2 regions of the Priestia sp. 3CA3 genome follow, and region 1 is predicted to be linked to the other one. Evidence: predicted binding sites of a transcription regulator. Region 1 holds the regulator's gene; the other holds the start of a gene.

Region 1 (3,258 bases):
ATTTACTTGTGTATACAGCTATGGGATTTGTATTTGCATTCCTTTATGCAAGGACGAGACTAATTGTTGTACCTATTATTGCTCATGTTTTGATGAATACAATCGTTATTTTATCTCAAACTATTTTTGCAGATAAAATTATAGAAATGCAAAAACAAGCAGAACAAATGCAGTTCATTTTTGGAGGCATGTTTTTATGAAGAATATCCCTTTAACACGAGGGTTTATTTATATTATTATGGGGATTTTATTCACCTACTTGGCAATTCAAAATGCCCAGGAAACCGTCTGGAATTTCCCCACAATCTTATTTGCACTCGTAGCCGCATTCGATTTCAGGTTTGCGGTTCGCATCTTTATCTTGCACTACAAAATTAAAAAATTGCAGCAGCAATATAAAAATCAAGATGATTCATCCAAATAAAAAAACCACTGTTTCAGTGGTTTTTTTTACATACTAACATCTTCTCTTTCTTGCTCTGCCCTTGCCTTTAACACTTTGCGATACGAAATGCGGGAAATAATGATGCTGATTTCATACAAAATTAAGAGCGGCACTGTCACCATCATGTGCGAGAGCAATTCCGGTGGTGTAATAAGTGCGGCAATAACTAGCAGTACGAAATAGGCATATTTTCGAATTTGAGATAAAAACATAGGCGTTATAATTCCTAAACGCGTCAAAAACATAACGACGACAGGAAGCTGAAACAACAAGCCAAAAGGCAGTGTGAGCTGCATTAAAAAAGAAAAGTATTCATTAATGCCAATCACTTGGTTTACATTCAGCTCATCAGAAACGCGCGTCATAAAATCAACGACAAATGGAAACAACACAAAATAAGAAAAAGAGACACCGCCGATAAAGAGAAAAATGGAAACAGGAATATATCCAAGCGTTACCTTACGCTCTTTTTCATATAAACCAGGACTAATAAATGCCCAAAGTTGATACAGTGCAACAGGAGCTGCAAGTACACAGCCGATAATAACAGCAAATTGCATATAAATCTTAACTGGATCTGTTAACCGAAATGCATTCATCGTTAAATTCTTTGCCTCATCAGCATGCTGTAAATAGACAATAACCTTATCCGCTATAAAAAAGCCGCCAATTGTGGCAATCACAAAGAAAAATAAAACAATTAAAATGCGTTTTCGCAGCTCTCCTATATGATCATATATTGACATTTCTTGTTCGGTCATACTATGATCACCCTTTTACTCTTTGTCATCTACTTGACGCTGTTTATCTTTTTCACGATCTTCTGATGCACCACTAGCGGCATGCTTAAACTCTCTAAGCGTTTGGCCCACTGATCTTCCTAGCTCCGGTAACCGTTTCGGTCCAAAAATAAGCAGTGCTACAATCGCAATAATAATCCAACTGCCTGCTCCAATCCCCATATTCCCACTCTCCTTATTAATTTAGACTTAAGGAAATCGTAACACAGTCCGCCTTATTCAACAGGATAATTTTTCAAAAAGTAGACGAGCGACTGTAATTCTACAGCAAGATCAATATGATGGAGTCGAATCTCATCCGGTACGTTTAAGCGTGCAGGAGTAAAGTTTAAAATTCCTTTAATTCCGCAACTCACTAAACGATCAGTAATTTGCTGAGCAACAGTGGCAGGAACGGTTAAAATCGCTACTGAGATGTCATCACTCATATAATCTTCCAATTGGTCAAGATGATAGACCGGCACGTCGCCTACTTTCGTACCTACTTTATCTTCTATCACATCAAAAGCGCACTCAATTTTGGTGTTATTATTTTTAATAAAATTATAATTTAAAAAGGCCGTTCCTAGATTCCCTACGCCAATCAGTGCTACTTTCGTTACTTCATCTTGGTCTAACGTTTTACGGAAAAATGTAAGTAAATAATTCACATTGTAGCCGTATCCCTTTTTTCCTAATGCACCAAAGTAAGAAAAGTCCCGACGAATAGTAGCAGAATCCACTTTCACTGCCTCACTTAACTCCGCTGACGACACACGCTGTTTACCAGAAGCATGCAAATTTTTCAAAAAACGATAATAAAGCGGCAATCGTTTAGCCGTTGCTTGTGGTATTTTTAATTGTTCAGTGTTCACGTTGTACCCCCTCAGTTCATGTATGTCATTACTAACATTTTCAAGTCATATTGCATTACCTTTCACAAAGCATCAACCGCTTTGAGGTAGCGCTTCCAATTCTCTCTCTTTTCTCTTGTTTTATATATACTCCGCTTCACACCTCGACGGCTTTTGTCTATTCAGCACTCCTTAAAGTCGGTATGTAGAACGAAGCAATTAGCCCTTCAAAGGATCGGTTTGTTAGTCATGACGGATTTTTTTACATCCATCATAGATAAGTTCAGAGATGCACTTATCTCTTATTTTAACATAGTATCCTGTATAAAATGTGCAGGTAAAATCATTTTATTTCATGAATCAAAACATTCGCTTCATCATTTGTCCTTGTCCCTCTACAAATTACAAACGCTTGTAGGAAGAACTTGTAGTTAAAAATATGTTAAAATACACTATGGATATACTACTAGAGGTGAAAAAATGATTATTCTACAATTGAACGGTATTACAAAATACTATGGGGCAGAACCCATTTTATCGAATATAAAGTTAGAAGTACAATCAAAAGACCGCATTGCCCTAGTGGGACGAAACGGTGCTGGTAAATCAACTTTATTAAAAATTATTGCTGAGCAGCTTTCCTATGACAGCGGAGAAATTATTAAACCTAAGGGTGTTTCCATTGATTATATGGGACAAGATACAGTTCTTGAGTCAACACTCTCCATATGGGAAGAAATGATGACTGTCTTTGCTCCATTAAAGAAGATGGAAAAAGAATTACGTACGCTTGAAACGAAGATGGGTGATCCAGACATTTTTAATGATTCAGTTCAATACGAAAAATTAACCAAAGAGTATGATCAGCTTCAAGTAACGTTTAAAGATTTAGGCGGCTATCAATATGAAGCGGATACACGATCTATTCTTCACGGTTTCCGTTTTTCAAACTTTGACTACAGCACCCCTATTTCCTCCTTAAGCGGTGGACAAAAAACGCGCCTGGCTCTTGCAAAACTGCTTTTAACAAAGCCTGATTTGCTTATTCTGGATGAGCCTACCAACCACTTAGATATTGAAACTTTAGCATGGCTGGAACAGTTTCTGCAAGGGTATGAAGGAGCTATTTTAATCGTTTCACATGATCGTTACTTCCTTGATAAAGTCGTAAATCAAGTGT
Region 2 (3,258 bases), on a different contig from region 1:
AGCACCCACTGATGCAAGCGGCAAATTGCTTGGAAGAGAAACAGAACTAATTCCATTTTTCGTGAACTTCCCTTTTCTCGGTCCAATCATTATTGCAGCTGCTAAAGCTGAAAAACCGCCAAGAGCATGGATAACTGCCGAACCGGCAAAATCAAGCATCCCTAACTTACTAATCCATCCGCCTCCCCAAATCCAGTGGCCGGCTATAGGATAAATAAATGTAGTCATTAAAATCGCATATAAAAGATATGCGCGGAAATTAATTCGTTCTGCCACCGCTCCAGAAACGATAGAAATGACCGCAATCACAAACGCACATTGAAACAGCCAAAATGTTTCAAGCCCAATTGGAATGTCAAGGTGCGATAAATTACCTGAGAGCGCAAAACCGCTTTTACCGACGATTCCGCCTAAATCATCTCCGTACATTAATCCAAACCCAATTAAATAGAAACAAAGCGTTCCTATTGTAATATCAGCGAATACTTTCATAATAATATTGACGCTATTTTTATAGCGGACAAAACCTGCCTCTAGCAAGGCAAAGCCGCCTTCCATTAGCAAAATCATCGCCGCTGTTAATACAACCCACGTCGTATTTATACCTAAACTTAGTTCATTAACACTCATATCCCAACGCCTCCACTGCTTTTTAGTCGTTTTATTTCTTGTACAATAGCAGGCGAAAGCGTAATTTCACTTGTTTCTTCATTTTCCGCTTTTATTAATTCAAGAACTTCATGAAGTTCTCGCATTTGTGCTTTAAGGTGATCAATTTTTTTAAAGCGTTCCTTTACGTATACCATATACTCGACCGCTTGATGCTGACTTAAAGGACGCCCGGTAAAAAATTTACGAAACGGTGATAGTGATTGGTACCAAGCTTCTTCAGCACGTTTCTTCTCTTCGTATTTACTAATTTTCGCTTTTATATCTTCTATTTCTTGTGCTTTAGCTTCTTTTAACTTCATTATAAATTCAATTAATTTTAATTGAGGCAATGTAATGACCACATTATGATAAAGTTCATCCACTATAACCATGTTATATCTCCTTACATAAGATGTTATATTTAGATTATATGTAGAACACTATAGTAAGTCAATGTAATTTTTTGAAAACTCTTTAAATAGTAAATGCGCCCTATCTTTTTACTACTTATAGAATATTAAGTTCGTATGTGTTGAAATATGACGTTATTTGTTTTATCGTAGGAAGAGGAATTATGTTAGTTCCCTATTTTAATTTTATTTACCTAGGCAATTATTCGCTTTATTTTTTATAAACTTTTATTAAACAAAGGGTTACGAGGTTCTTCACTTATTTTTTCAACGAAATGAGTTGATTTTATCTCGTATTAAAATTAAAATAGAATTATGTGCAAGATTTCACAACTTCACAATGTAGTTTGAAAGTCTAGCAGATAACTAGGAACTACATATGCAACAGTATCCAGCAAAGGAGGACTTTTCATGTCTCAATCAACTATTCAAAAATCAGCTGCAGAGGAAAATGCTGCTGTACAAACAGAAGCGGCGGTTAACAAAGGTCAAGCGGATGTGTTAGATCAATTGTTAAAGCCTGAAGTACAAGAAGCTCTTACTGTTCTTGTAGATAATTTACCAAAATTATCTGAAATGGTAACGGTGCTTACAAAAACTTACGACGTTGCGCAATCATTATTAACTGACGACGTATTAAAAGAAGATCTACTTGGTGGAGTAAAAGAATTTATCGAGCCAGTAGAAGGAACAGTAAAAGGTCTTGCAGCTACTGCAATCGAAGCAAACGATCGTGCAGAAGCAAATGCTTCTAATTCAATCGGTTTATTCGGTTTATTACGCATGCTTAAAGATCCACAAGCTCAAAAACTATTCCGCTTTGCACAAGCGTATTTAGACATTACAAACGAAAAACAAAAATAATTTTCATTAAAAAGTGTGGACGGAGGATCGACTATGTCAAAACATATTTTAATTTTAGGCGGCGGTTACGGTGGTTTATTAACTGCAATGACAGCTCGCCAACACCTAAGTGCGGATGAAGCAAAAATTACAGTAGTGAACCGTTTTGCTACTCACCAAATCATTACAGAATTACACCGTCTAGCTGTAGGCGGCGTTTCTGAACAAGCGGTAGCTTTACCACTTGATAAATTACTTAAAAACTACAACGTTGATTTAAAAATTGCAACGGTAAAAGAAATTTCACCAGATCAACGTGAAGTATCTCTTGAAGATGGTACAAAATTAAGCTACGACTACCTTGTTACAGCTTTAGGTAGTGAAACTGCTTACTTCGGTATCCCTGGTTTAGAAGAGCACAGCTTCGTTCTTAAATCAGTAAATGATGCAAACCGTTTACGTGCACACGTAGAAGCTTGTATCGCTGAATACAGCAAAACAAAAAATAAAGCTGACGGTACAATCGTAGTTGGCGGTGGCGGATTAACAGGTATCGAACTTGTTGGTGAATACGCTGACTTAATGCCAAGCCTATGCCTAAAACACGGTGTGGATCCAAAAGAAATTTCTCTATACTGTGTAGAAGCAGCTCCTACAGTTCTTCCAGGCTTCCCTGCTGAATTAGTAGAGCGCGCTCAATCAAGCTTAACAAAACGTGGCGTTACATTTGTTACTGGTACACCTGTAACAAAAATGGATGCTACAACTGTTGAACTTAAAGACGGCAGCAAAATTGAAACAAAAACAATGGTATGGACTGGCGGAGTTCAAGGTAACTCTGTAGTTGCTAACTCAGGTATCGAAGTAAACCGCGGTCGTGCACTTGTAAATGAATTCTTACAATCTACATCTCATAAAGATGTATTCCTTGCTGGTGACTCAGCGGTTGTAATGGGTCCAGAAGGTCGCCCTTACCCACCTACTGCTCAATTAGCTTGGCAAATGGGTGAAGTTGTAGGCGTGAACTTAGCAGTAGCTATTCGCGGCGGAGCAATGGAATCATTCGTTCCTGTCTTCTCTGGTACACTAGGAAGTCTTGGACGCAAAGATGCAATTGGTACAATCGGCGGAAACAAAACGCAATTAAAAGGTTTACCAGCATCACTTATGAAAGAAGCAAGTAACGTTCGTTACTTATCTCATATCAAAGGATTATTCGCATTAGCTTATTAATCCGTCTTAAAACGAAAGAGGGAAATTCCTCTTTCGTTTTTTTTTATTTACATAAGCCAAGAAATAAGAAGCGGCAGCGTAACCAGCGATAAAATAGCACTAATAACAAAAGCAGAGGCCG

The links. The regulator Rex, encoded in region 1, represses fermentation and respiration genes when NADH is low (regulators of the CRP and FNR family bind a similar motif). The targets are predictions, from matches to a motif close to TTGTGAAATATTTCACAA.
Region 2: AC1VNJ_RS12355 (DUF1641 domain-containing protein) is a predicted target of Rex. The motif match lies at 1,377-1,394, and genes of this name have one in related genera.

The regions. Positions count from the first base shown of each region.
Region 1 covers NZ_JBXENJ010000025.1:4,711-7,968, reverse strand. The annotation lists gene AC1VNJ_RS26300 (CPBP family intramembrane glutamic endopeptidase) at 1-200, shown strand, start outside; gene AC1VNJ_RS26295 (YdiK family protein) at 197-424, shown strand; gene tatC (twin-arginine translocase subunit TatC) at 451-1,206, opposite strand; gene tatA (twin-arginine translocase TatA/TatE family subunit) at 1,222-1,407, opposite strand; gene AC1VNJ_RS26280 (redox-sensing transcriptional repressor Rex) at 1,461-2,099, opposite strand; gene AC1VNJ_RS26275 (ABC-F family ATP-binding cassette domain-containing protein) at 2,559-3,258, shown strand, end outside.
Region 2 covers NZ_JBXENJ010000004.1:105,291-108,548, reverse strand. The annotation lists gene AC1VNJ_RS12365 (ammonium transporter) at 1-630, opposite strand, end outside; gene AC1VNJ_RS12360 (hypothetical protein) at 627-1,043, opposite strand; gene AC1VNJ_RS12355 (DUF1641 domain-containing protein) at 1,473-1,925, shown strand; gene AC1VNJ_RS12350 (NAD(P)/FAD-dependent oxidoreductase) at 1,959-3,137, shown strand; gene AC1VNJ_RS12345 (AEC family transporter) at 3,185-3,258, opposite strand, start outside.